Regions from separate parts of the Streptomyces sp. NPDC006235 genome, predicted to be linked through region 2. Evidence: riboswitches for the same ligand, from Rfam matches in the RefSeq annotation. Region 2 holds a riboswitch; each other region holds the start of a gene.
What was found. A riboswitch is a leader RNA that binds a small molecule or an ion and turns the genes downstream of it on or off. The one in region 2 is predicted to bind cyclic di-AMP.

Region 1 (7,001 bases), on a different contig from region 2:
GGCGTTCGGCTGGATCGACGAGCAGGCGCGGCTGCGCCGCCGTGCCGGACTCGTCCGGACTCTGCGCCCCCGTCCGGCCGTTTCGCCGCTCCTCGACCTGGCGAGCAACGACTATCTGGGCCTGGCCCACCATCCCGAGGTCACCGAGGGCGCGGCCCGGGCCTCGCGGCTCTGGGGCGGCGGCTCGACCGGCTCCCGGCTCGTCACAGGCAGCACCGAACTGCACGCCGAACTCGAACAGGAACTGGCCGATTTCTGCGGCTTCGAGGCGGCCCTCGTCTTCTCCTCCGGCTACGCGGCCAACCTCGCGGCGGTCACCGCGCTGGCCCCGCACGGCTCCCTCATCGTCTCCGACGCGGGCAACCACGCCTCGCTCATCGACGGTTGCCGGCTGGCCCGCGGCACGACCCAGGTGGTGGCGCACGCCGAGCCGGACGCCGTGCGCAAGGCGCTGCACACACACGAGGGCACGGCGATCACCGTGTCCGACACGGTCTTCTCGGTCGACGGCGACGCGGCGCCGCTGGCCGCGCTCGCCGAGGCGTGCCGGGAGCACGGCGCCGGACTGGTGGTCGACGACGCCCACGGCCTGGGCGTCCTCGGCGACGGCGGCCGCGGCGCCCCGCACGCGGCGGGGCTCGCGGGCGCCGACGACGTCGTCGTGACGGTCACGCTGTCCAAGTCGCTCGGCAGCCAGGGCGGAGCCGTCCTCGGCCCCGCCCGGGTGATCGACCACCTGGTCAACGCGGCACGGACGTTCATCTTCGACACGGGTCTCGCCCCCGCTGCGGCGGGGGCGGCCCTGTCGGCCCTGCGGCTGCTGCGCCGCGAGCCGGAGCGCGCGGCGCGGGCCCGCGCGGTGGCGGGCGAGTTGTACGCACGCCTGACCGCCGCGGGCCTGGAAGCGGTACGTCCGGACGCCGCGGTGGTCTCGGTGCGGGCGCCCTCCCCCGAGGACGCCGTGCGCTGGGCGGCCGAGTGCCGCGCGGCGGGCCTGGCCGTGGGCTGCTTCCGTCCTCCTTCCGTACCCGACGGCGTCTCACGGCTCAGGCTGACCGCCCGCGCGGACCTGACCGGGGAACAGATCGAAGGCGCTGTACGACTGATCGGCGAGACGCGGCCATGAGTCGGCGTGACACGGCCGTGCGTCGCTCGACGACGGACTGATCGGAAAGGTGGTTCGGACGTGGCTCGGATGCGGCTCAGATGCGGTCGACCGCGGCCGTGAACTCCGCCCAGCTCCTCGCAGAGAAGAGCAGCGCGGGCCCGGCCGGGTCCTTGGAGTCCCGCACGGCGAGCAGTCCGGCCCAGGGCGGGACGTCCGGACGCGCGGTCTCGACGCAGTTGTTCGCGCCGGTGCTGTAGCTGCTGCGCAGCCACCGCACACCGTGCAGTTCGATGCTTGAGGGGACGTGACGAGGCAGTGCACGCATGGTGCCTCCTTACGCGCCGGCGGCTGTCCCGGCGATGAAATCCAACGAGTCCTCGGGCGAAAGGGCGTGGATCTGAAGGGCGTTGAAGGCCTCCGTGTAGGCCTGGAGGTCTTCTTTCCGTTCGAGGTAGAGGCTACTCGTCAAGTGGTCGAGAACAACCACATCCAGATCGGATGTGCTCGAAAATGAGAAGATAACGAAAGGGCCGGTAACGCCGATGTGCGCCCCTGCGGCGAACGGCAGCACCTGGAGCCGCACTTGGGGCAGCCGCGCCGCCTCGACCAGCCTTTCCAGCTGCCGGGCCATGACCCCCGGCCCGCCCACCTCCCGCCGCAGCACCGCCTCGTCCAGGACGGCGCTCAGTTCCAGCGGCGGATCCGCGCGCAGTACGTCCTGCCGGGCCAGCCGCACCTCGACCAGCGTGTCGAGCCGGTCCTCGGGCAGGCCCTCCACCGCGGCCTTCGTCACCGCACGCGCGTACTCGGGCGTCTGGAGCAGCCCCGGGACGACGGTGGTCTCCAGCGTGCGCATCGCGCCGGCCTGCGACTCCAGGCTGATGAAGTCCCGGTAGGTGGGTGGCAGCACTCCGCGGTAGGCGTGCCACCAGTGGGTCCGGCCGTCGCTGTCCTCGGACCCCGCCAGCACCATGAGCAATTCGCGCAGCTGCCTGTCCGCCACGGCGTACGCGTCGAGAAGTAACCGCACATCGGCCGGTTTCACCCCGCTCGTGCCCGTCTCGATACGGCTGACCTTCGACTGGTGCCAGCCCACCAGCCGGGCCGCCTCACCACTGGTGAGCCCCGCCGAGGTGCGCAGCGCGCGAAGTTCGGCGCCCAATTTCCGGCGGCGCACCGCGGGACCGTGCTGCATGGGCTCCTCCCTACTCCTTCCGAGCCACCCAAATACGGTCTCGCGTCGTAGAGTTCACCGCTTTGAGCGACAGATATATGCATATCTTGGTGGATCGCCGCCCTTGAGGGGTGTTCTGGTGGCACTCTGGCGACGAAGCACCAGTCCGGGACCGTACTCGAACCTTCCGCTCCGTGTCGGACTGCGGTCCCGTGGGAAAGGGACGACGTCGCCATGGCAGACCATCTGGAAGCATCCGTCACTCTGCCGAGCGATCCCGCCTCGGTCTCCGCGGCGCGCGCCTATGTGGTGGGCACGCTGGCGGAGTGGGGCCTGCCGGCGGACACGGAAGTGTCCGACTCCATCCGGCTCATCATCTCCGAACTCGCCACCAACGCCGTCCAGCACACCTTCGGACAGTCCCCCACCTTCACGGTAGACGTCGCACTGGACCGCGACGAACAGCTGCGCATCGGTGTCACGGACAGCCACCCGCGGTTCCCCAGACGCCTGCCCGCCGCCGTCCAGCAGGACAACGGCCGCGGTCTCGTCATCATCCGCTGGCTGACCGCGGAATGCGGCGGCAGGCTCCGGATCCGCCCCACCCGCGAGGGCGGCAAGACCATCTCGATCGAACTCCCGTGGACCGTCCCGGCCCAGCCCGTGCCGACGGCGAGGAAGCAGGAGCCGTGACCTCACCGCGTCTGTGACGTGTGCCGCGCGCGGCCGAACGCCCCGCGCAACAAGGCCCGGAAGGCCTCCACGGCAGGCGCCGCCTCCTCGCCCCGATAGGCGACGGAGATCGTACGGCGCAGCTCGCCCGCCCCGAGCGGGCGCACCCCGACCGGCGTGACCGACGTCCGCGCCACCATCTCCGGTACGACGCCCACCCCGAGCCCCGCGCTGACCAGCGCGCACACCAGCGCATACCCGGGTGTCGAGACCAGGACCGACGGGCTGGCCCCGGCCCTGGCCAGCGCCGCCTCCACACCCTGCCGGGACGGATGCTCCGGCGCCATGCTGATCAGCGGCTGACCCGCCAGTTCCGTCAGGGGAAGCCTGGCCGTGCCGTCGGCGAGGGCATGACCCGGGGCGGTCACCAGAACGAGTTCCTCGACCAGCACCGGCTCCGAGCGGACGGAGGCCGGAAACGTCAGGGCGTCGGCGGGCTGGTAGGTGTGGGTCAGCGCCAGGTCGATCTCACCGGCGGCCACGGCCGTGACACCGGCCGGTGGTTCGTAGTCGGCGACGGACAGCTCCACATCCGGATGAGCCCGGCGGAACGCGCTGAGCACCGGCGGCAGCAGATGGATGCCCGCCGTCTGGAACGTGCCGAGCCTGAGGACGCCGCCCGACAGACCGGCCAGCCGGGCCAGTTCGTGACGGGCCTGCTCCAGCTCGTCGAGCACCCGCCGGGCCCGTGCCACCAGCAGCTCGCCCGCAGCCGTCAGCCGCGCCCCGCGGTGATGCCGGACCAGCAGCGCCGAGCCCGCCTCCCGCTCCAGCTTCGCCAGTTGCTGGGAGAGCGCGGGCGGGGTGTAGCCGAGGCGCTCGGCGGCCCGGGTGATGGACCCGGCCTCCGCGACGGCGACGAGCGCCGCGAGCCGGGTCGGGTCGTACATGCCGCTGACCTCCGCAGACCAAAGCGATGCTTAAGGCTCACCCAGGACATTCAAAATACCTGCTGAAGGCTTCGACCCGGCAGTCTGGCCGTATGGACGGACAACTCATCGCCTTCACCGGGGTGGCCGCCGGCATGGTCGCCATGCCGGGCGCCGACTTCACCGTCGTCGTGCGCAACGCCCTGGTCTCCCGCCGGGCCGGCATCGCCTGCGCCCTCGGTGTCGCCGGCGGGCTGCTGCTGCACACCGCGCTGGCCGTGGCGGGGGTCGCCGCGGTCCTGGCCGCCGTGCCCGCGCTGTTCCGCGCGCTCCAGCTGGTGGGCGGCGGCTATGTCCTGTACCTGGGACTGCGGACGCTGTGGTCGCTGCGGCGGCCGCCTGCCGTGGCTGTCGAGACCGTTTCGTCCGCCGCGCGTCCCCTGCGACAGGGCTTCGTCACGAACGCCCTCAACCCGAAGGCGCCGATCACCTTCCTCAGCCTGCTGCCGCAGTTCGTGCCCGCGGGCAGTCCCGCGCTGCCCCGGACGCTGTTGCTGGCGCTGATCGTGGTGGTCCTGGCGCTGCTGTGGTTCCCGGCCGTGGCACTGCTGGTGGACCGGCTCGGCCGGTGGCTGCGGGAGCCGCGTGCCGCGCGGGCCGTCGAGGGGGTCACCGGCGCCGCGCTGACGCTTCTCGGTGTGCTGCTCCTTCTCGAACCACTGAGGGCTGCCTGATGGTGCCGCGCAGCGGCGCGGGGATCCGGACGGCCCCCTGGGGCGCGGGCTCCTCGACGGTGGCTTCAGGTCGCTCGGGGCCGCCGCGTGTCTCCTCGCGCAGCCCCGCCCGCCGCACCAGCCGGGGGAGCAGCCCCCACAGGCCGACGCAGACCAGGAACGTCGCCGCGCCCGCGGCGATGCCACCGGCCCGACTGGTCGTCACATCCACCACCAACAGCACGGAACCGCTGAAGGCGAACACCAGCACGACCAGGCCGGTGGTGGCCAGTCGCGAGGAGACCTGCACGATGCGCGGCTTGGCGCCCTGCTGGAAGAGCGAGCGGTGCAGCGCGGCCGGCGCGGTGAACAGCGCCGCGGCCAGGACCGCGAGGAGCAGCGTGATGACGTAGGTGACGCGCTGGACCGTGTCGAGGGACGTGAAGCGCGAGGTGAACGCGAGCGACAACAGGAACGCGAACAGGATCTGTACGCCCGTCTGGGTGACCCGGAGCTCCTGGAGCAGCTCGACGAAGTTCCGGTCGGCGCGTTGCAGCGGGGTCTCGCCGCGTGCGGTGCAGGGACGGTGCTCGGCCATGGGGGACGGGTAACCACTTGAGGCCGTGTCACGCTCCGGCGTGCGGCGGCGCGGCAGGGGCGCCGCCGCAGGCCGGGCGGATCACTTCACGCGCCCGTACCAGACGCTCTTGGTCCAGATCTTCTGCAGCCGCACCACGTCCCCGCTCTTGGGGGAGTGCCAGAGCTTGTTCTTACCCGCGTAGATACCCACGTGGTACACGTTGCTGCCCGAGTGGAAGAACACCAGGTCTCCGGCCTTGCGGTTCTTGGCGGAGATGTGGCGCGTCTTGTTGTACTGCTGGGCGGCCGTGCGGGGGAGCTTCTTGCCGGCCTTCTTGAACGAATACAGCGTGAGCCCGGAGCAGTCGAACCTGTGCGGACCGGTGGCCCCGTACTTGTAGGGCGAACCCTTCTTCGAGGCCGCGATCTGGAGTGCCTTGGTCGCCGGTGTGGCTGCCGCTGCTTCGGACGAGAAGCCGGGGGCCACGATCGAGCCGCCCACGGCGGCGATGGTGAGGGCCGAGGCCGTACCGGCCCGGACCATCAGCGACGGGACACGATTGAGCGCAGTCATGCGCAACCCTTCGTCAGCCGCCTGTGAAGGATGACCTGTCGGATTCGGGCTGGCGAAGTTGCCCGGCCGCTGACGCGGCTTCACCCCAAGGGCTACTCGGGTCCGGTCATGGCGTGACCGTCCCGGCGACCCGTCGTGCTTGGGTCCTCCACTCCTGCCGATGCACTTCTGTCGACCGGTCATCCAGGCGGCGGCAGGACTCGGCGTCCGCCCGGACCGCCCCGCCGCTGTGGCGGGGGCTTGTCGTCAGACACGGATCTTGGCTCATGCATGTCCGGAAATCCCAACCGAACCGGGGATTTGTGTTGTTACTCACCACTCACCCGTTCGGGTGGACACGCCTGTGTTCGAGCCACCGTCCACGGGGTCATGGACCGCCGGACCAGCAATGGAATGTCCCATTCCGCCCCTCGGCTACGCGCGTTGCGCAACTGTGAGGGCCCAAAAACAGGACTCCCGTCTACTCCGAACAGGGGTACGTCATTCGGTCCGTTTGGACTCAGGCCCGGACGCTCCGCCGAGCGGGCGGGCGTCCGGGCCGGCGCATCCGCGTCAACTGACGGACTCCGGGGGCAGGGTGACGCGTGCCGTGCGCCGCTCGCCGTCCAGCACCCGCAGTGCCCGGCCGAGGGTGCCGGAGTGCAGTTCCGTCTCACCCCGCTGGTGCATCAGGGTCAATGCGTCACGCAGTGCGGTCGCCTTGCCGACCAGGGCCTGGGCGGCGCGCAGTCCGCGGTAGGTGTCGCCGGGCAGGGCGGGGTTGATCCGGCCGAGCAGGTCGACGACCTCCAGGTAACGGTCGATCAACTCCGCCTCGGCGCGGGTCAGTGCGGGCAGCGGCGGCAGTTCGGGCGGGAGCACCGGCGGCTCACTCTCCCGTCGGCGGGGCCAGGGTGGCGTTGCGGTGGGGGACGATCCGGTCCACCAGGCCGTACTCCACCGCCTCCTGGGCAGTGAGGACCTTGTCGCGCTCGATGTCCGCGCTCACCTGCTCCCGGGTGCGGCCCGTGTGCAGTGCGAGCATCTCTTCCATGCGGGTCCGGATCCGCAGCAACTCCTCGGCCTGGATCGCCAGATCGCCGGCCTGCCCGCGGACCGGCTCGGGCAGCGCGGGCTGATGGATCACCAGACGCGCGTCCGGCAACACGGATCGCTTGCCGGGCGTGCCCGCCGCCAGCAGCACCGAGGCGGCGGCGCCGGCCTGCCCCAGGCAGACCGTCTCCACGTCGCAGGCGACGTACTGCATCGTGTC
Region 2 (7,001 bases):
CACCTGGGACGTCCAGAAGAGCAGCCGCGCCGACGCGAAGACGCCGTGGGTACGGGACGTGTCGGCGGCGCAGGCGCAGCAGAACATGTAGGAGCACGGGCCCAGGTGCCTGGGTGCCCAGGGGGCCTGTCCAGGGGCTGTGGATGACTTCCGGGGTTGTCGGCGGCGTGGGATAGCTTCGAATCGTGAACGCCAACAGCCCCGAAGCCCCCGGCCGCATCGTCCTGCTCACCACCAGCCACCGTGTCGCCCCCGGCCTGCTGTCCTGGCCCGCCTGGCAGGCGCTGCACGCGGCCGACCAGGTGCTGTGCGCGGACGGCGCGCACCCGCAGCTGCCGTATCTGCGCGAGGCGGGGATCACCGTCGACGAGGCGTCGCCGACGGCCGAGGAACTGGTCGACGCCTGCGCCGGCGGCCGCACGCTGGTCGTCGTGGCGACGGGCGAGGGCGAGCCGGTCCTGACGGACGGCCTGGCCCGCCTCGCCGGCACCGGCCGCGTCGCCATGCCCGAGCTGGAGCTGCTCCCCGCGTCCTACGACCTGCCGGGCGCCCGCCTGCTCGATCTCGTCCAGGTCATGGACCGTATCCGCGCCGAGTGCCCGTGGTCGTCCCAGCAGACGCACAAGGGCCTGGCCAAGTACGGCATCGAGGAGGCGTACGAACTCGTCGAGGCGATCGAGGAGGGCGACCGCGACGAACTGCGCGAGGAGCTCGGTGACGTCCTCCTCCAGGTCGTCTTCCACGCCCGGATCGCCGAGGACGACCTGGAGAGCCCCTTCTCCGTCGACGACGTCGCCGCCGGCATCGTGAACAAGCTGATCCACCGCCACCCGCATGTCTTCGGCGACGAGACGGCCACCACGCCCGAGGAGGTCAAGGCGCACTGGCTGCGCACCAAGGCGGTCGAGAAGCAGCGCAGCTCGATCACCGAGGGCATCCCCCTCGGCCAGCCCGGCCTGGCCCTCGCCGCCAAGCTGGCGTCCCGGGCCCGCACCGCCGGCCTGGACATACCGCTCCCGCCGGTCGAGGGCATCGGCTACGAGCTGCTGGCCCTGGCCGTCCGCGCGGAGGCGGAGGGCGTCGACCCGGAGGCGGCCCTGCGAGCGGCGGCCCGCGCGTACCGGGACGCGATCAGGGAGGCGGAGCAGGGCTGAGACCGGCCGGGGAGGAGAGGGGAGGAAGGGGAGGGGAGGGGGGGGGAGGGCGGGGAGCCGGATACCGTCGGGGAGTGACCGACCAGCCCCAGCCCAGCACCCCGGCCGCCGCTCCCGACCTCTTCACCTGGGAGTTCGCGAGCAACCCCTACCCCGCCTACGCCTGGCTCCGCGAGCACGCCCCCGTGCACCGCACCAAGCTGCCCAGCGGCGTGGAGGCCTGGCTGGTCACGCGGTACGCCGACGCCAAGCAGACGCTCGCCGACCACCGGCTCTCCAAGAACCCGGCGCATCACGACGAGCCCGCGCACGCCAAGGGCAAGACCGGGATCCCCGGCGAGCGCAAGGCCGAGCTGATGACGCACCTGCTCAACATCGACCCGCCGGACCACACCCGACTGCGGCGGCTCGTCTCCAAGGCGTTCACGCCCCGCCGGGTCGCCGAGTTCGCGCCGCGGGTGCAGGAGCTCACCGACACCCTCATCGACGGGTTCGCGCGGAAGGGGTCCGCCGACCTCATCCACGAGTTCGCGTTCCCGCTCCCCATCTACGCCATCTGCGACCTGCTCGGCGTCCCCCGCGAGGACCAGGACGACTTCCGCGACTGGGCGGGGATGATGATCCGTCATCAGGGCGGGCCCAGGGGCGGCGTGGCGCGGTCCGTGAAGAAGATGCGCGGCTACCTCGCCGACCTCATCCACCGCAAGCGGGAGGCGCTGCCCGACGAGCCCGCCCCTGGCGAGGACCTCATCTCCGGCCTGATCCGCGCCTCCGACCACGGTGAGCACCTCACCGAGAACGAGGCCGCGGCCATGGCCTTCATCCTGCTGTTCGCCGGCTTCGAGACCACCGTGAACCTGATCGGCAACGGGACCTACGCCCTGCTCACCCACCCCGAGCAGCGCGCGCGCCTCCAGGCGTCCCTCGCCGCCGGGGAGACCGGCCTCCTGGAGACCGGCGTCGAGGAACTCCTGCGCTTCGACGGCCCCGTCGAACTCGCCACCTGGCGGTTCGCCACCCAGCCCCTCACCATCGGCGGGCAGCACATCGCGGCCGGCGACCCGGTCCTCGTCGTCCTGGCCGCCGCGGACCGGGATCCGGAGCGGTTCGCCGATCCGGACGTGCTGGACCTCGCCCGCCGTGACAACCAGCACCTCGGCTACGGCCACGGCATCCACTACTGCCTCGGCGCCCCGCTCGCCCGCCTGGAGGGCCAGAGCGCGCTCGCCACGCTCCTCACCCGCCTTCCGGACCTGCGGCTCGCCGCGGATCCGGCCGAGCTGAGATGGCGCGGCGGCCTCATCATGCGCGGGCTGCGCACGCTGCCGGTGGAGTTCTCACCGAATAAACATGACACGCCGTCAGGCCTGTGATCTTCACGTGATCTGCGCGGCATGAACTTGTGACAAGTGATCGTCTGCCGATACGTTCACCCATCATCAGCGCGGCCCGGGAAACCCTGCGCCGCGCCGGTCACTGCTGTCTCGCGAAAGGTCTCCGTATGCTCTCCGGGAACGGTCGGCACCGTCGCCCCCGCCAGGCTCCGGCTCTCCTCGTCGCGGCCGGGGTCACCGGCTCCGCCATCGCGATCCCGCTCCTCGGAGCCTCCGGTGCCAGCGCGGCCGACGGCACGACCTGGGACCGGGTCGCGGACTGCGAGACCGGCGGCGCCTGGAGCCAGAACAGCGGCAACGGATACTTCGGCGGCCTCCAGTTGTCCCAGGAGGACTGGGAGAACCACGGCGGCCTCGACTACGCCCCGAGCGCCGACCTGGCCAGCCGCTCCCAGCAGATAGCCGTGGCCGAGAGAATCCTCGCCGACCAGGGGGTCGGCGCCTGGCGCACCTGCGGTCTGCTCTCCGGCCTCGAACAGGACAAGGGCTCGGGCGCGTCCGACTCGTCCGCTCCGACGGACTCGCCCGGACTGCTCGACTCCTCCGAGTCGGACGAAACCACCAACTCCGACAAGTCACCTGATTCTTCCGATTCCTCGACGCAGGACCAGTCGCAGGATCCGTCCCGGGAGCAGTCCCAGGACCAGCCCCGGGATCAGTCGCAGGAGCAGGAGCCCGGCAGCTCCCCGTCACCCACTCCCGAGAGTGGCGAGCCCGGCAAGTCGCCGCATGACGACCGCTCTTCCGCCCCGACCGACACCACTTCCGGCCGCCACCGCGGCCCCAGCGCCGACGAGGACGCCAAGGCCGAGGACGGCCGTCCGTCCGGGTCCGCCGGACGGCACGCCTCGCGCGACGGCGAGGCCGCCCGGGAGGTGGCGGACGGCTCCTATACCGTCCGCCCCGGCGACAGCCTCTGGTCCATCGCGAACTCTCTTGACCTCAGCGGCGGATGGCACGCGCTCTACGTCGGGAACGAGACGGCTGTCGGCACCGACCCGAACCTCATCCGCCCCGGTCAGAAGCTCACGGTAGGGGTCGAAGCGGACGAGCGGTAGCCGGTGGGGCAGTACGGAAACGGGGGCGGAAGTCACCCCGAAACCGTGCGAGTTCACGTCCCCGTTCGTGGCTAATGTCCTTTATCGGTGCGGTGAGAGATAGATCTCAGAAGCCCTGATCGTCTTTGAAATTCCGCGGATCTCATGTCTACGGTCATGACCGCTCGTCACCGCGAGCCCCGGCTGCCGCAACGCCGAATCCTGCCAGCGGCCGCACGGGAACAGTCGTCGCGTCAAGCGCCGTAGGCAGGAGCGGGGGACCCAAGGTAAGTGCCCTACCGGCCGGTTGTGCCGGAAGGGCTTGGGGTGAAGCCGCGTCCCGGGAGGGACGCGGCCGGGCAACTCAACCGGCCCGAACCCGACAGCTCACCTCGCAGGCGTCGGTGAGGGGATCTCTCCATGCTGTTTTCCGGCAAGGGCACGCACCGCCGTCCGTCCAAGGCCTCTCGGGTCATCGCCATCGCCGGTGTCACCGGTGCCGCCGTCGCCGCCCCGCTGATGGCGGCCGGCAACGCCTCCGCCGCCACCGCCTCCGAGTGGGACGCCGTCGCCCAGTGCGAGTCCGGCGGCAACTGGTCCATCAACACCGGCAACGGCTACTACGGCGGTCTGCAGTTCTCCGCCTCCACCTGGTCCGGCTACGGCGGCACCAAGTACGCCTCCACCGCCGACCAGGCCACCAAGTCCCAGCAGATCGAGATCGCCGAGAAGGTTCTCGCGAGCCAGGGCAAGGGTGCCTGGCCGGTCTGCGGCAAGGGCCTGTCGAGCGCCGGCTACAGCGGCGGCTCCGAGCAGAGCAGCGGCTCCACCGAGACCCGCCAGACCGAGCAGCAGCCGGCCTCCCGCTCCGACGAGCGCCCGGCCCAGACCCAGAAGACCCAGAAGACCGTCACCACCCCGACCGGCAAGAAGGTCAAGAAGGGCGACGGCGAGTACAAGGTCGTCAAGGGTGACACCCTCAGCTCCATCGCGACCGAGCAGAAGGTCGAGGGCGGCTGGGAGAAGCTGTTCGACCTGAACAAGGACATCATCACGGACGCCAACCTGATCTACCCGGGCCAGCAGCTGCACCTGAAGTAAGCAGCGGCCCACCCCCGTCCCCCACGGGCTCCCCGCCCCGGCGCGTCACCCCCCGTGCGCGCCGGGGCGGGGTTTTTTCTGCCGGTCTTTTTCTGCCGGTCTTTGCGATCCGGCTTTGTTCCGTTCGGAAACAATTTACTCTCGGTTCTGTCCATGGGGTGGGCGACCCGGTGGCCGATCGCCCGGAGCCGGTTAGGCTCATGTCGCGAGCCACCGCGGCCCGCGCCTCGCCGGGCCCCCGCGGCCCGCGTACCCGCGTCACATGAAGAAGGAGATGCTCGTGCCGTCCATCGACGTCGTCGTAGCCCGGGAAATCCTGGACTCCCGAGGCAACCCCACGGTCGAGGTCGAGGTCGGCCTCGACGACGGCAGCACCGGTCGTGCCGCCGTCCCGTCCGGCGCCTCCACGGGCGCCTTCGAGGCCATCGAGCTGCGTGACGGCGACTCGAACCGCTACCTCGGCAAGGGTGTGGAGAAGGCCGTCCTCGCGGTCATCGAGCAGATCGGCCCGGAGCTCGTCGGCTACGACGCCACCGAGCAGCGCCTGATCGACCAGGCCATGTTCGACCTGGACGCCACCGACAACAAGGGCTCCCTCGGCGCCAACGCCATCCTCGGCGTCTCCCTCGCCGTCGCCCACGCAGCCTCCGAGGCCAGCGACCTGCCGCTGTTCCGCTACCTGGGCGGTCCGAACGCGCACCTGCTGCCGGTGCCGATGATGAACATCCTGAACGGCGGCTCGCACGCCGACTCCAACGTGGACATCCAGGAGTTCATGATCGCCCCGATCGGCGCGGAGTCCTTCTCCGAGGCCCTGCGCTGGGGCGCCGAGGTCTACCACACGCTGAAGAAGGTTCTGAAGAGCAAGGGCCTGGCCACCGGCCTCGGCGACGAGGGCGGCTTCGCCCCGAACCTCGGCTCCAACCGCGAGGCCCTCGACCTCATCCTCGAGGCGATCAACGAGGCCGGCTACACCCCCGGCGAGCAGATCGCCCTGGCCCTCGACGTGGCCGCGTCCGAGTTCTACAAGGACGGCGTCTACACCTTCGAGGGCAAGGAGCGCTCGGCGGCCGAGATGACCGAGTACTACGCGGAGCTCGTCGACGCGTACCCGCTCGTCTCCATCGAGGACCCGCTGTTCGAGGACGACTGGGAGGGCTGGAAGACCATCACCGCCAAGCTCGGTGACAAGGTCCAGCTCGTCGGCGACGACCTGTTCGTCACCAACCCCGAGCGCCTCGCCCGCGGCATCGAGGAGGGCGCCGCCAACGCGCTCCTGGTCAAGGTCAACCAGATCGGCTCTCTGACCGAGACCCTGGACGCCGTCGAGCTGGCCCAGCGCAACGGCTTCAAGTGCATGATGTCCCACCGCTCCGGCGAGACCGAGGACGTCACCATCGCCGACCTGGCCGTCGCCACCAACTGCGGCCAGATCAAGACCGGCGCCCCGGCCCGCTCCGAGCGCGTCGCCAAGTACAACCAGCTGCTGCGCATCGAGGAGATCCTCGACGACGCGGCGGTGTACGCCGGCCGCAGCGCGTTCCCGCGCTTCAAGGGCTGACCCGGCCACAAGACGCAGCGTCGTACGTACGTCCCCGTACGCGGTCCCGTACCGTGTCCGGGGACGTACGCGCGTATGACGGTGGAGCGGGAGGCGGACAGACATGGCCGTGAAGGACCGGGACCGGTTCTCCACCGCGACCAGGATCCGGCTGCTCGGCGAGCAGACCGCGGCCCGGGTCTACCGTTCCCAGACCAAGCGCCAGGCCCGCCGCTCCCGGCTGACCGGCCGGGCCGCGCTGCTCGCCCTGGTGATGTGCTCGCTGATCGTGGCCCTGGCCTACCCGATGCGGGAGTACGTCTCGCAGCGCGCCGAGATCGACGACCTCCAGCGCGAACAGCAGCAGGCCCGGCAGCGCGTCGAACGGCTGCGCGACCAGAAGGCGCGCTGGCAGGACGACGCGTACGCGGAGCAGCAGATCCGGAAGCGGTTGCACTACGTCATGCCGGGGGAGACGGGATTCATCGTCGTCGACCCGCACGCGGCGAGGCAGTCGCACGCCGACCTCGGGGCGGCCGACCGTCCCTGGTACTCGAACGTCTGGGACGGGGTCGACAAGGCCGACGCCTCCGACCAGTGAAGTGACCCGAGAGAACACCCAGAGAAAGACAGCCTGAACACAGTCATGGAAACGCCCCCGCCGACCACTCCGCGCACCGAGCCCACCGACGCGGACGTCGAGGCCTTCAAGCAGCAGCTCGGCCGGCCCCCGCGCGGCCTGCGCGCGATCGCGCACCGGTGCCCGTGCGGGCAG
Region 3 (7,001 bases), on a different contig from region 2:
TGCCGGACTACTGGCCCTTCGAGTCACCGCTCGACGGACGCGAGGAGTATCCGGTCGAGGGCGGCCCCCGTTTCACCCGGCCCGCCCTGTCCGTACGCACCGGCGAGCGGCGCGGCACCGAGTGGACCTACGAGGGCCATGACGCCGAGGACGGTGAGCTGCGGCTGCGCTTCCGCGACGGCGACCTGGCCATCACGCTGCACTACCGGATGCGCCCCGGGACGGACGTCGTCGAACGCCGGGTGACCCTCGACAACCACGGACCCGCCGTCGAGGTGCTGCGCGCCGACTCCGCCACCTGGACCCTGCCCGACCGCGACTCCTGGCGGCTGTCCCAGCTGCACGGCCGCTGGGGTGCCGAGTCCCGGCTGGAGCGCTCCGGCCTCACCCACGGCGAGAAGGTCATCGGCAGCCGCCGCGGCCACACCGGTCACCAGCACCTGCCATGGGTCGCGCTCGACACCGACGCGACCGAGGAGCACGGCGAGGTCTACGGATGCGCCCTGGGCTGGTCCGGGTCTTGGCGGATCGCCGTGGCACAGCTCCCGGACGCGCGCGTGCAGATCACCGGCGGGGCCGGGTACGACGAATCGGGCCTGCTGATGCTGGGCACGGGGGAGTCGTACACGACCCCCGTCTTCGCCGGGCTCTGGAGCGACGGCGGCCACGGCGGGGCCAGCCGCGCCTGGCACGCCTACCAGCGGACGTACGTGGTCCCGGACGCGGACCAGGACCGGCCGGTGCTGTTCAACTCCTGGGAGGCCACCGAGTTCGACATCTCCGAAGAACAGCAGCGGGCGCTCGCAGAGCGGGCCGCCGCCATGGGTGTCGAGCTGTTCGTGGTCGACGACGGCTGGTTCGGGACGCGCACCAGCGACCGGGCCGGGCTCGGCGACTGGACCCCCAACCCCGACCGCTTCCCGGGCGGACTGAAGCCGCTCGCCGAGCACGTGCACGGCCTCGGCATGCGGTTCGGGATCTGGGTCGAGCCGGAGATGGTCAACCCGGACAGCGAGCTGTACCGCGCGCACCCGGACTGGGTGCAGTACCAACCGGGACGAAAGCGGACAGAGTTCCGCAATCAGCTCGTACTGAACCTCGCCCGCGAGGACGTCCAGGAGTACCTCTGGGGGCAGCTCGACGGACTCCTCTCCAGCGCGCCGATCGACTACGTCAAGTGGGACTTCAACCGCTGCTTCACCGACGCCGGGTGGCCGGACGACCCCTACCCGCAGCGGCTGTGGGTCGACCACGTGCACGCCCTGTACGCCCTGCTGGACCGGTTGCGGGCCGCCCACCCCGGGGTGGCCTTCGAGTCCTGCTCGGGCGGCGGCGGCCGGATCGACCTCGGTGTGCTCGGCCGCACGGACCAGGTGTGGACCTCGGACAACACCGACCCGCTCGACCGGCTCGCCATCCAGCAAGGCTTCAGCCAGATCCACCCGGCCCGGGTCATGGCCGCCTGGGTCACCGACAGCCCGAACGCCATGCTCAACCACCGGGCCAGCTCCCTGCGGTTCCGGTTCGTCAGCGCCATGGCCGGGGTGCTCGGGGTCGGCGGCGACCTCACGAAGTGGACGGAGGAGGAACTCGCCGAAGCGCGGGAGTGGGTGGAGCTCTACAAAGAGATCCGGCCCGTGGTGCAGCGCGGCGACCTGTACCGGCTGCGCCCGCCGGAGGGGGGCCTGAGCGCCGTGCAGTACGTCCTCGGCGACGAGATCGTCGTCCTCGCCTGGCTCCAGGCGCAGCGCTACGGCGAGCCCGTTCCGGCGCTCCGGCTGCGGGGTCTCGACCCGGCAGCATCGTACGAATGCCTCGAAACGGGCGAAGTTCACCGGGGAGTCGTACTGCTCCATCACGGGCTGCGGGTCGGTCTGCGCGGGGATCTGGATGCGACTGTCGTCCGGCTTAGGCGTATGTAGTCTTTCTGTCCGAATAGGGAGCGCTTCAGCTGTTTAGGTATAACGTGCCCCGGCTGTAAAGGAGATGAGGCCGGGGTGCGTGAGCATCGTCATATTCGTGACGATGTGTTGTTGCCATGTGCACGTAATTCCGGCGTTGTTCAGGGGTATTGCGGGAAGCTGGAGATCGGTAATCCACGCTCCGTGACGGAAAAAATGTCGGCGCGTCAAGAAAAATGCCGTCACGGGCAACCGCGAGCTTGTCCCTTTGCGTCCTGGTCGCTTACGTTCCCCACCAATCCGGACGGACGCCTAATCCTGCCGCCGCCCGGAGCCCGCACACACTGACCCGACGTACGGCAGGAGCGGGGGACCCACAGGTAAGACGCCTGTTCCGGTTCCCGGAACGGCTTGGGGTTAAGCCGCGCCTCGGCGTGGCCGGGCATCTCCAGTCCGAACCCGACAGCTCACCTCGCAGGCGACGGAGAGGAATTCGCCATGCCCGCGAAGGGTAAGCATCGCCGCCCGAAGTCCCAGCGTTTCACCCGCTCCATCGCCGTCGCCGGAACCGGTGGGGCCGCTCTCGCCCTTCCGCTCATGGGGGCCGCCGGCGCCCACGCCGCCACCCCGCAGTCGGCTCCGGAAAAGGCCGTCCAGTCCGCGCCGGCAGCCGAGAAGAAAGCCACCGAAAAGGCCACGGGCGCCCGCTCGTACACCGTGCGGGCCGGTGACTATCTCGCGAAGATCGCCGACGAGCAGAACGTCGACGGCGGCTGGAAGAAGCTCTACTCGGACAACCGTGACGCCGTCGGCGACGACCCGTCGCTGATCCACCCGGGGCTGAAGCTGGCGATCGGCAAGAAGGCGGCGGCGAGCGAGTCCCCGGCCCCGTCGAAGCCCTCGGCTCCCAGGCCCTCGAAGTCCTCGGCGTCGAAGTCGTCCGCCGCCGAGTCGCCCGCGAAGCCGGCCGCCGCCAAGCCCGCCGCCGCGACGTCCAGCGGCTACACCCTCCCGGTGGAGGGCGCCACCGTCGGCACCCCGTACCACATGTCCGGCAGCATGTGGTCCAGCGGCTACCACACCGGTGTCGACTTCGTCGTCCCGACCGGCACCTCGCTCAAGGCCGTCAGCGCGGGCGCGGTCGTCTCCGCCGGCTGGGGCGGCGCGTACGGCAACCAGGTCGTCATCAGGCTGAACGACGGCAGCTACGCGCAGTATGCCCACCTGTCCTCGCTCTCCGTCTCGGCCGGCCAGACCGTGAGTGCCGGGCAGGAGATCGGCCTGTCCGGTGCCACCGGCAACGTGACCGGACCGCACCTGCACTTCGAGATCCGCACCACGCCGGACTACGGCTCGGACGTGGACCCGGTCGCCTTCCTGCGCTCGCACGGCGTCTCCGTCGGCTGACCGACCGCGTCACCACCTGCCTGACACGCGACCGAAGGCCGGACCCCGATCCCCGGGTCCGGCCTTCGGTGTGTGCGCGCACCTTCCGGTCGCCCCAAGGGATCGACAGCGAGCGGCAGTTGGGACACAGTGATCCCGTCCGGAGCGCAAGCGCTTTCTAGAGCCTTCCAGGCGGATCCCCCAAGGAGATGTGTCCCGTGCCGACCACTCGCAGAGCGTTCGCCACCCTGGCCGCCGGAGCCGCCGTGGCGGCCCTCGTCCCGGCGGGCGCCGCGCATGCCGCACCCCGGCACCGCCGCCTCATCGCCCGGGACGACTTCCGTCACGGTCTCGCCCAGTGGGCGACCGAACTCCAGGACGGTGGCACCGTGACCGCCTCTCGCGGCGTTCTGGAGATCGACGTGCCGAGCGGGGCGACCGTATGGTTCAGGCAGCGGCTCGACGGGCCGTATGTCCTCGAGTACACCGCCACGCCCGTCTCCGAGGGCGGGGCCAACGACCGCGTCTCGGACCTCAACAACTTCTGGAACGCGACCGACGTCCGCTCCCCGGGCGACCTCTTCGCCACGCCGCGCGGTGGGGCGCTGGAGGAGTACGACCACCTGACGACGTACTACGCCGGTTACGGTGCCAACTACAACACCACGACCCGGCTGCGGCGGTACGTCGGGGAGCCCGGTGTCCGGCCTTTGATCTACGACTACACCGAGCCGCTGCTGGTGCCGGGCGAGCCGAACCGGGTGCGGATCGTCTCCGACGGTTCGACGGTGCGGTGGTGGAACAACGGGAGGCTCGTCTTCGACTACCGCGATCCGAAGCCGTACACGAGTGGGCACTTCGGCTTCCGGACCGTGTGGAGCCACTTCCGGATCACGGGATTCCGGGTGTGGCGACTGACCCCCCAACATCGCTGACGGGTGTCCTATTCCGGAGTTGGTGAACACTTGGGGAGTGGCTTATCTCACCGCCCGTCAACCCTTTCCTACGGTCGCGTAAGTCACATTCGAAGGTGAATCATGTGCTGCTGTGGCAGACGATTCGAAGAGTGACAGCAGAGCAGTGATCGGGTCGTACGTGGCGGTGGGGGACAGCTTCACCGAGGGCGTCGGTGATCCCGGCCCCGACGGGGCGTTCGTCGGCTGGGCCGACCGGTTCGCCGTCCTGCTCGCCGACCGCCGGCCCGAAGGCGACTTCCAATACACCAACCTCGCCGTGCGCGGGAAACTCCTCGACCAGATCGTGGCGGACCAGGTTCCGCGGGCCGTCGAAATGGCACCGGACCTCGTCTCGTTCTGCGCCGGGGGCAACGACATCCTCCGGCCGGGTACCGACCCGGACGAGGTGGCCGAGCGCTTCGAGCGGGCCCTGGTGCGGCTCACCGCCGTGGCCGGCACGGTGATGGTGACGACCGGGTTCGACACGCGTGGGATGCCCGTGCTCAAGCACCTGCGCGGCAAGATCGCGACGTACAACGGGCATGTGCGGGCCATCGCCGACCGGTACGGCTGCCCGGTGCTCGACCTGTGGTCCCTGCGCAGTGTCCAGGACCGCAGGGCCTGGGACGCCGACCGGCTGCACCTGTCGCCGGAGGGGCACACGCGGGTGGCGCTCCGCGCGGGGCAGGTGCTCGGGCTGGAGGTTCCGGCCGACCCGGAGCAGCCGTGGCCGCCGTTGCCGGCTCGGGGGCCGCTCGAGGTCCGGCGGGACGACGTGCACTGGGCGCGGGAGTTTCTGGTGCCGTGGATCGGGCGACGGCTGCGTGGGGAGTCGTCAGGGGATCATGTGACGGCGAAGGGGGCGTTGTCGCCGGAGGACATCCGGATGCGGATCGCTGCGGTGGCGTAGCGCGGGTGGCTGTGGCTGCGCCCGCGGCTGGCTTGTGGGTCGGGGCCGCTTCGGGGGGTGTCCGTCCTCGGAACGGCGCGATGGGGTCGGACGCCGACCGACTGTCCGTTGACGCGCCAACCGCTGCGGGCGGACACCCCCCGACACGTCTCCTTCTCGCCGTGCGGGCGTGCGGGCGCACTCAGCTGCGGGCAGTCGTGCCTCCTCCAGTGCCTTAAGGGCCTGGGAGGTGCCCCCCAGGCGGCACGGGTGGGCGCAGCGGCACCCCGTTCCGCCGGGCTGCGCAACGCCCCGCCCCGCGCCGGCTCGGCTCGATGTGCTCGAACGAGTGATTGCGGCGAGGCGAAGCTTCGTGAAGGCGGCGTTCAGCGGCCGCGGCCCTGAACCATGTGCGTCACACTCATGGACAGGGACCGCGGAGGACTGCACGGACCGTCGTACGTTTCAGCGGGGGCTTGTCGCGCTCGGTGCCGCGGGAGGAGCCGGTCTCGCACTCGGTCCGGACACCGCGTCGGCCGCACCCGCGGACCCCGGCCCGCTCCGGAGCCGGTCGCTGAGGGAGTACGCCCTTCCTGAGGCCGGGCAGACCCATGAGCCCGTGAAGGTGTCCGGCGCCCCGCTGCTTCTGATCACCCAGTGCTACCCCAGCCGACTGCTCAAACTCGCACTGGACCCGCACACCGAACAGGTCACCGGGCTGGCGCAGTTCCCGCTGGGCGACGACACGGACCTGCCGCACGGCCTGGCCGCCTCCGCCCGCTACCCGGGCAGAATCTGGGCCACGCTGGAAGGCGGGAACCACTTGCTGCTGCTGGACCCCGTGCCGCACTCGTTGAAGGCGGCACCCCGGGTACTGCGCGATATCCCGATCCCCGATGGGGGGGAAGGGCCCCCACTACGTGGGGGAGTACGGCGACCTGTTGTGGGTCAGTCTCAAGGGCACCAACGAGGTGCTGGCCATCGACCACCGTCACCCCGAGCGCCACTGGTTCTTCGAAGCCCGGGCGCAGCCGGTCTTCGTCGGGCGTCACCCGGTGAGCGGCGAGTTCTGCGCGAGCCAGGACAAGGCCAGTTCCCCGCTGCGGATTCCGTTCCCGTCCGGTCGTACGACGCAGATCGCGATTCCGCCGGAGCGGGGTGCCACCCCCGTCGGGGTGATCGCCGGGCTGGACGCGCTGTGGGTGGCGCTGCTCGGTACGCAGGAGGGCGGTACGGGCACCTTCGGGCGGATCGACGAGCACGGCGGGATCACCTGGTACCGCCTGTCCTCCCCCATGGCACGTGCGGCCGGGCTGCTGCACCTCGCCTTCGACCCGCCCAAGTCCGGCCGAGGCCCTGGCCTGTGGCTCCTGGGCTCGTCCATCGTCAGCGACCGCGTCCTGGATCTGATCGTGCGTGTGGAGCTGGACCGCTCACACCGGCGGATCGTCTCCGAGGACGCGGTGGCGCTGCCCACCCAGCTGTCGAAAGCCCACCGTCTGCTGGTGACGCGCCGCAGCGTCTTCGCCACGGAGACGCACTCCTCGACCCTCGCCCAACTGGGTTCTGCCTGACGCGCGTTGCTCAGTCCGTCGACGCGACCCGCTCCGTCCGACCGCCGCCGAACACCTCCTTGACGAGCCTCTGCGTCGCCTTCTGGAACGGCCCGGCCAGGGACATCGCGGCATCGTCCACGTAATTCAGCGCGGCGGTCAGCGTCTTGCGGCCGTCGGGCGTGCTGTACATCAGCGCCGCGTGGCCGGTGATGCCGCCGTTGTGGGTGATGATCGTGCCGCCGCCCTCCGTGTCCTGCACGAACACCCCCAGGCCGTAGCCCGCCTTGGGATGCGGCGTGCACATCTCCGCCAG
Region 4 (7,001 bases), on a different contig from region 2:
GGCCGCCGCCAGGCGGTCGCACAGGCGGCTGGCCGTGGGGAGGCCGATGTCGAGCCGGTCCGCCAGGGCCGTCAGGTTCAGGCCGGGCGCCGCCTCCAGGGTGCGCAGTGCCCGCAGCTGGTGCAGGGACAGCCGCAGGGAGGCGTCCTGCGCGGCGACCGACCACAGAGCCGTCAGGCTCTCCACGGCCTCGGCGATCTGCGCCGCCACGGCCTCCGGGCCATCGCCCCGTCTCCTCGCCCGGGGATCGCCGGGGCCGTCGAGATCGGTCACGAAACGGTCACTTTCCATAAGCTCCGGGTACTGCAGAGGTCGCCCTCTTTCAAAGGCTGTACCCGATGAGCCAAGGGGCAAGCCGCCCCGTTCACGCACCCGGCCGGGCCTGGAGGCTCAGCCCGCGCTGAGCCCTGTCAGCGCGGCGAGCGGCAGCGTGTGCTGGGTCTGGAGGACCTTCGCGCGCAGGTACCGGACATTGTGCGCGGTGGTGAAGACGCCCGTGGGGACGCGGTCGCGGACTGCCACGCCCAGATCGCGCAGCTGGGCGGCCTTGTCGGGGTTGTTGGAGAGCAGGTCCAGCTCACCGACGCCCAGGGCCCGGAGCATCTGGGCCGCCGCCGTGTAGTCGCGGGCGTCCTCCGGCAGCCCCAGGGCCGCGTTCGCCTCGTAGGTGTCGAGGCCCTCGTCCTGGAGGGCGTACGCGTCGAGCTTGTTGTAGAGGCCGATGCCCCGGCCCTCCTGTCGGAGGTAGAGGAGCACGCCGCCGCGCTCGGCTATGCGCTCGACGGCCTCGCGCAGCTGCGGGCCGCAGTCGCAGCGGGCCGAGCCGAACACGTCCCCGGTCAGACACTCGGAGTGCAGCCGCACCAGCGGAACCTGCCCGGGCTCGCCCAGGACGACGGCCACGTGCTCCTGGCCGTCGGCCAGGCCGTGGAAGGTGACGACTTCGGCGTCGACCTCGTAGCCGTCGTGGAAGCGCAGCGGGACCCGGACGCGGGAGCGCGGGGTGGCGAGGACAGCGGGGGTGTCGGGCATGCGGGGCCTCCGGGTTCCGTTCCTGTTCGGCTGCACAGCCGTCGGCTTGCAGTCTGCTTCAGATTTGAAGCAGATCCACGTCCGGAACCCTACCCTTGCTTTAAATTTGAAGCAATGAGAAGCGGTGAGACCGAGGTGTGTTGTGAGGTGAGTCACGAACAGGCCGTGGAGGACCTCCGTCGCCACGGCACGTCGTCCGACGCCGGCCGCGTCCCGTCCTCCTGGAGCCCCTGCGCGATCGCCGTGGAGATCTCCTCCAGCTGCTCCACCTGCTCCTTGCTGAGCCGGTCGAACAGGAAGCTCCGTACCGTCTCGACATGCCCGGGCGCCGCCCGGTCCAGTACGGCGAACCCGTCGTCCGTCAGGGCCGCGATGCTGCCCCGCTTGTCGTACCGGCAGGCCTCGCGCCGCACCATGCCGTCCTTCTCCAGCCGCGTCACCGCGTACGTCAGCCGGCTGCGCGTGATCTTCAGGCGCTCGGCGAGATCGGTCATGCGCAGCCGCCGTTCCGGGGACTCCGACAGGACCGACAGGATGGAGTAGTACAGGTGCGGCATGCCGGCGTCCTGCTGGAGCTGCCGGTCGATCGCGTCCTCCAGGAGCAAGGAGGCGGCGATGTACGCGCGCCAGGCGCGTTGCTCCTCGGGGGTGAGCCAGCGAGTCGTCATGCACCCAGTGTAGGTTTGTTTCAAACTTGAACCAAGGCCGTCCGTCGGTCCGCCGTCCCACCAGTCCGCCGTTCACCCGTCCGCCACGAGTCTCCACGAGCCGGGAGCGTCGATGCCCCACCCGTACGTCCTGCTGTCCGCCGCCGTCTCCCTCGACGGCTACCTGGACGACACCGGCCCCGAACGCCTGCTCCTGTCCAGCCCGGCCGACTTCGACCGGGTCGACGAGGTCCGGGCGTCCGTCGACGCGATCCTGATCGGTGCCGGGACCGTCCGCGCCGACAACCCGCGCCTGCTGGTCAACTCACCCGAGCGGCGGGCCGCCCGCACGGCAGCCGGTCTGCCGGAGTACCCCCTCAAGGTCACGGTCAGCGGCTCCGGCGACCTCGACCCGGCGGCGCAGTTCTGGCACACCGGCGGCCAGAAGGTCCTCTACACCACCGACCAGGGCGCCGAACGCGCCCGTGCCCTCGGCCTCGCCACGGCCGATGGCACCGATGCCGCCGACGCCACCGACGTCGTCCCCCTCGGCGCCGACCTCGACTGGCGGCGGCTCCTCACCCACCTGCACGACGTCCGGGGCGTACGACGCCTCATGGTCGAGGGCGGCGGCCTGATCCACACCCAGCTCCTCACCCAGGGCCTGGCCGACGAACTCCAGCTGGTCCTCGCCCCGCTCTTCGTCGGCGACCCCGGGGCACCCCGCCTCTTCGGGCCCGGCGGCTACCAGTCCGGCCGGCTCCGGCTGCTGGAGACCCGGCGGATCGAGGACGTGGTCCTCATGCGCTACGAGCCGACCGCCCCCGGCACCGGCCCCCTGCCCGTCGCCGCCGACCACCATTGGCTGGCCCTCGCCTGCGAACTGGCCGCACAGTGCCCGCCGTCGGACACGGCGTTCAGCGTCGGCGCGGTGGTCGTCGCGGCCGACGGCACCGAGCTGGCCCGCGGCCACTCCCGCGAGGGCGGCGACCCGCTCGTGCACGCCGAGGAGGCGGCCCTGGCCAAGCTCGACCCGGCCGATCCCAGGCTCGCCGGCGCGACGGTCTACAGCAGCCTGGAGCCCTGCGCCCGCCGGGCCTCCCGCCCCGCACCCTGCGCCCGGCTGATCCTCGACGCGGGCGTACGACGCGTGGTCACGGCCTGGCGCGAGCCGGACACCTTCGTGGCGGACGCCGACGGCAGCGGCCTGCTGGCGGCCGGGGGAGTGGAAGTCCTCGTCCTCCCGGAGCACGAGGAGCGCGCCAAGGCCCCGAACCGCCACCTGACGCACTGAGCGCGGGCCGATCGGCCCAACAGATCCTGCGGCCCGGCCGCCCCGCGGGTCACGCTGCCTCCAGGGCCGGTACGACAGCGCGGAGCCAGCGGCCATGCGGGCAGCGGGAAGACGACGTACGGCAGCGCTCCTGCTCACCGCGCTCGCCCTCTTCGCCTCCTCGTGCGGAGCGGTCGACGCGGACACTCCGGCCCACGGCCCGGCCCTGCCCGCCGACGCCCCCTTCACCCACCCCGGCGTCCTCGTCGCCAAGGCCCGGTTGGACGCCGTACGCGAGCACGTCACCGCCGGGAAGCAGCCTTGGCTGAAGGCGTACCTCGACATGCGGGACAGCAGGTACGGCTCGTACCGGTACCGGGCCGAGCCGTACGGGACCGTCGTCTGCCCGGCCGGTGACCTGGAGGGCCGGGGCTGCGCCGGGGAACGCGCGGACGCACTGGCCGCCTACACCCAGGCCCTCTTCACCGTCACGGGCGGGGTCGGTCTGGGCCAGGGCCGCGGAGATCGTGCGGCACACCCCGGGTGCCGGCTGGCCCGCCGAGCGCGTGCGGCGCTTCGAGCGCATGCTGCGCACGGCCCGTCTCCCCGAAGTCGCCGTCACCGACCCGGATTTCACCGGGAGCTGGGACCTGGTGGCGACCGACGCGGTCATCGCCATCGCCGTCTTCCTCGACGACCACCGGGCCTTCGGTCACGCCCTGGAGCGCTTCCGGGAACGCGTGCCCGCCTACTTCTACCTGGAGAAGGACGGCCCCGCTCCGCTCACCGTGCCCGGCTCCGGCCTCGCCACGCCGCGGCGGACGACGGCGTACTGGTCCGGGCAGGCCACGTACCGGGACGGTGTCGCCCAGGAGACCTGCCGCAGCTTCCGGCACGTCGGTGTCGCGCTCGCCGCCACCGCACACATCGCCGAGACGGCCCGGCACCAGGGCGTCGACCTCTACGGCGAGGCCGAGGACCGGCTGACGGCCGCGCTCGCCCTGCACGCCCGTCGCCAACGGGGCGAGTCCGTGCCCGGGTGCTGTGCGGCGGCCGGATCAAGGGGAGACTCGGACCGCACCTGGAGGCCGTCCTCCATCGCCTGGAGGGCCGCCTCGGCCGGTCGGTCCCGGCCGCGCACGCACTGGCCGTGCGCACCCGGCCCGCCGGCACCGACGACCTGTTCACCGCCTGGGAGACCCTCACCCCCGCGGGCGACCCGGGCCGCTGAGCACCGGGTGTGCGCGAGTGGTCCCGCGGATGGCGTACACTGGAGTCACAACGACGCGGGGTGGAGCAGCTCGGTAGCTCGCTGGGCTCATAACCCAGAGGTCGCAGGTTCAAATCCTGTCCCCGCTACTGAAGGCCGAGGGCCGGAATCCGAAAGGGTTCCGGCCCTCGGTTTTTCCTGGGTTCTCCCTTTACCGCCGACATTACTGTCGGTGAATGAAGCACGCCGCTCCGCATCACAACTGACACACCGTCAAAACACGTGAGTCACTTGCGTGGCGGTCAACTCGCCCGTTTTGGACTGGTCGTGGCAGGTTGGTCCGCGTGAAAAAGGTTAATGATCAAGCGGAATCGCTGGAATACCCACCGCGCGTCTATTAACGTTCGATAACGCAGCGCGGTCGTCCCAGCCGTCACAGAAGGCGGCTCCGTGCGCACGCGCCGAATCCTGAAAGGGAACCGGGGAACCACCACTTGGGGTGAATCGAGCGGATGCCGCCGTGGAAGCACGGCCGGTATACGCGCGTAGGAGACCTTCCTGCTCCGAACCCGTCAGCTAACCCGGTAGGCGAGAAGGAAGGAAAGGAGTACGCCCACGTGGCGTCAAACCGGCCTGCCCCCGCGGCCCCGTCCGCGCCGAACCAGCGCGACACCGAAACCTTCGGCTACGGCGGTCACCACACCGACGAGGGCCCGTTCCAGGAATGGAACCCCACCGCGGAGTCCATCCGCCCCATCCGTGGCCGGCATCGCGTCACCAAGCAGCGCGGCGGAGGCCTCGCGCGCAGCTCCACCGTCCTCGGCGTCGGCGTCATAGCCGCCGTGGGTGCGGGCGGCATGGCCAGCGCCCAGACCGGCAAGCCGCCGGTGTCGATCTCCGTCCCGGACCTTCCCTCGGTGGGTTCCCTCATCTCGGACGACGACACCCCCGAAGGCTCCGCCACTCCGCTCAGCGACCTCGCCACGGCGTCCGCCGACACCGAGCAGGGCACCTCCGGCGCCGGTGAGGCACTGCGCGCCCGGATCATGGCGCAGGTCGAGCACCAGCAGGAGCAGATCGAGACCAAGGCCGCGCAGGACGCCGCCGAAGCCGCCCGCAAGGCGGCCGCGGAGGCCGCCGCCAAGGCCGAGAAGGAAGCCAAGGCCAAGGCCGCCGAAGCCAAGGAGAAGGCGGAGGAGGAGGCCCGGAAGAAGGCCGAGGCCGAGCGGCTCGCCGCCCTCGCCAAGCAGTACACGCTGCCGACCTCCGCGTACACCATCACCTCGACCTTCGGTCAGGCCGGCGCCTACTGGTCCTCCGGCTACCACACCGGCCTCGACTTCGCCGCGCCCACGGGCACGCCGATCAAGGCGGTGCACAGCGGCACCATCACCGAGGCGGGCTGGAACGGCTCGTACGGCTACAAGACGGTCCTGACCCTCGATGACGGCACGGAGATCTGGTACGCGCACCAGTCGTCCATCGGCGTCAGCGTCGGCCAGAAGGTCAGCACGGGCGACGTCATCGGCCGCGTGGGCGCGACGGGCAACGTCACCGGGGCGCATCTGCACCTCGAGGTCCACACCGGTGGGTCCAGCAACGGCATCGACCCGCTTGCGTGGCTGCGGGGCAAGGGCCTGAACGTCTGAGCGACGGCGGCGTTTGCGGTCTCGTGCGGAAGGTTTCGCGCGGGGTCTCGTGCGGAGGTTTCGTGCGGGGTCTCGTGCGGAAGTTTCGTGCGGGGCCGTTTACGGGAGTTTTGCGTCCGCTGTGGAATGAGCCTCTCCCGCACGGCCGTTGACGCGGAGCATGACGTCTCTTCGCAAGCTCGGCTCCTCCGACCTCGAGGTCTTCCCGCTCGCCCTCGGCGGCAACGTCTTCGGCTGGACCGCGGACGAGGCCCAGTCGTTCGCCGTCCTCGACGCGTACACCGCCGCCGGCGGCAACTTCATCGACTCCGCCGACGTCTACTCGGCGTGGGTGGACGGCAACCAGGGCGGCGAGTCCGAGACCGTCCTCGGTAAGTGGCTGGCGTCGCGCGGCAACCGCGCGGACGTCGTCGTCGCCACGAAGGTCAGCCAGCACCCCGAGTTCCAGGGCCTGTCCGCCGCCAACATCAAGGCCGCCGCCGACGCCTCCCTGCGGCGCCTCGGCACCGACTACATCGACCTGTACTACACGCACTACGACAAGCCCGACGTGCCGGTGGAGGAGATCATCGGCGCGCTCGACGAACTCGTGACGGCCGGGAAGGTGCGGCACATCGCCGCCTCCAACATCTCCGCGGAGCGGCTGCGGGCCTCCATCGAGTTCTCCGACCGCGAGGGGCTCGCCCGGTACGTCGCCCTCCAGCCCCACTACAACCTGGTCTCCCGCGACACCTACGAGGGCGAGCTCCAGCACCTCGCCGCGCGGACCGGCCTGGCGGCCGTCCCGTACTACGCGCTCGCGTCGGGCTTCCTGACCGGCAAGTACCGGCCCGGTACGACCGTCGACAGCGCGCGGGCGAGCGGTGCCGCCCAGCACCTTCAGACCGAGAGGGGCCGCCGGGTCCTCGACGCCCTTGACGGGATCGCCGCGGCCCATGACGTCCCCGTCGCCACGGTCGCCCTCGCCTGGCTCGCGGCCCAGCCGACCGTGGTGGCGCCGATCGCCTCCGCGCGGACGGTGGAGCAGCTGCCCGCGCTGATCGGGGTCGGGGAGCTGACGCTGACGGAGGCGGAGGTCGGGCGGCTCACGGAGGCTTCGGCCTGAGCGGTTCCGACTGGTGGCCGATTGGGGGGGGGTCGGCTAGGCCGTGTCCGCAATGTCAGGGAAGCCAGAGCCTGAGACGGGCGAT

Region 1: it holds a riboswitch for cyclic di-AMP, as region 2 does, so the genes downstream of both, ABZ192_RS08575 (C40 family peptidase) here and ABZ192_RS30280 (transglycosylase family protein) in region 2, are expected to answer to the same signal.
Region 3: it holds a riboswitch for cyclic di-AMP, as region 2 does, so the genes downstream of both, ABZ192_RS03010 (LysM peptidoglycan-binding domain-containing M23 family metallopeptidase) here and ABZ192_RS30280 (transglycosylase family protein) in region 2, are expected to answer to the same signal.
Region 4: it holds a riboswitch for cyclic di-AMP, as region 2 does, so the genes downstream of both, ABZ192_RS34890 (M23 family metallopeptidase) here and ABZ192_RS30280 (transglycosylase family protein) in region 2, are expected to answer to the same signal.

Annotation. Positions count from the first base shown of each region.
Region 1 is NZ_JBEXSR010000005.1:215,574-222,574, reverse strand. Features, by position in the region: gene ABZ192_RS08610 (8-amino-7-oxononanoate synthase) at 1-1,126, shown strand, start outside; gene ABZ192_RS08605 (DUF397 domain-containing protein) at 1,203-1,433, opposite strand; gene ABZ192_RS08600 (helix-turn-helix transcriptional regulator) at 1,443-2,303, opposite strand; gene ABZ192_RS08595 (ATP-binding protein) at 2,517-2,975, shown strand; gene ABZ192_RS08590 (LysR family transcriptional regulator) at 2,978-3,904, opposite strand; gene ABZ192_RS08585 (LysE family translocator) at 3,997-4,617, shown strand; gene ABZ192_RS08580 (DUF6328 family protein) at 4,553-5,194, opposite strand; gene ABZ192_RS08575 (C40 family peptidase) at 5,276-5,749, opposite strand; cyclic di-AMP (ydaO/yuaA leader) riboswitch at 5,753-5,955, opposite strand; gene ABZ192_RS08570 (hypothetical protein) at 6,302-6,610, opposite strand; gene ABZ192_RS08565 (ATP-dependent Clp protease proteolytic subunit) at 6,618-7,001, opposite strand, start outside.
Region 2 is NZ_JBEXSR010000032.1:99,510-106,510, reverse strand. Features, by position in the region: gene ABZ192_RS30300 (SurA N-terminal domain-containing protein) at 1-91, shown strand, start outside; gene ABZ192_RS30295 (nucleoside triphosphate pyrophosphohydrolase) at 186-1,154, shown strand; gene ABZ192_RS30290 (cytochrome P450) at 1,229-2,527, shown strand; gene ABZ192_RS30285 (transglycosylase family protein) at 2,656-3,606, shown strand; cyclic di-AMP (ydaO/yuaA leader) riboswitch at 3,835-4,001, shown strand; gene ABZ192_RS30280 (transglycosylase family protein) at 4,006-4,686, shown strand; gene eno (phosphopyruvate hydratase) at 4,967-6,247, shown strand; gene ABZ192_RS30270 (septum formation initiator family protein) at 6,351-6,827, shown strand; gene ABZ192_RS30265 (DUF501 domain-containing protein) at 6,873-7,001, shown strand, end outside.
Region 3 is NZ_JBEXSR010000002.1:180,829-187,829, forward strand. Features, by position in the region: gene ABZ192_RS03005 (alpha-galactosidase) at 1-1,922, shown strand, start outside; cyclic di-AMP (ydaO/yuaA leader) riboswitch at 2,234-2,395, shown strand; gene ABZ192_RS03010 (LysM peptidoglycan-binding domain-containing M23 family metallopeptidase) at 2,400-3,308, shown strand; gene ABZ192_RS03015 (DUF6250 domain-containing protein) at 3,506-4,222, shown strand; gene ABZ192_RS03020 (SGNH/GDSL hydrolase family protein) at 4,368-5,153, shown strand; gene ABZ192_RS03025 (hypothetical protein) at 6,029-6,706, shown strand; gene ABZ192_RS03030 (serine hydrolase domain-containing protein) at 6,717-7,001, opposite strand, start outside.
Region 4 is NZ_JBEXSR010000043.1:151-7,151, reverse strand. Features, by position in the region: gene ABZ192_RS34925 (MarR family transcriptional regulator) at 1-273, opposite strand, end outside; gene ribA (GTP cyclohydrolase II) at 391-1,032, opposite strand; gene ABZ192_RS34915 (MarR family transcriptional regulator) at 1,185-1,700, opposite strand; gene ABZ192_RS34910 (dihydrofolate reductase family protein) at 1,813-2,973, shown strand; gene ABZ192_RS34905 (hypothetical protein) at 3,023-3,547, opposite strand; gene ABZ192_RS34900 (hypothetical protein) at 3,992-4,183, shown strand; tRNA gene ABZ192_RS34895 (tRNA-Met) at 4,238-4,311, shown strand; cyclic di-AMP (ydaO/yuaA leader) riboswitch at 4,612-4,768, shown strand; gene ABZ192_RS34890 (M23 family metallopeptidase) at 4,780-5,811, shown strand; gene ABZ192_RS34885 (aldo/keto reductase) at 5,972-6,916, shown strand; partial or broken gene ABZ192_RS34880 (transposase) at 6,972-7,001, opposite strand, start outside.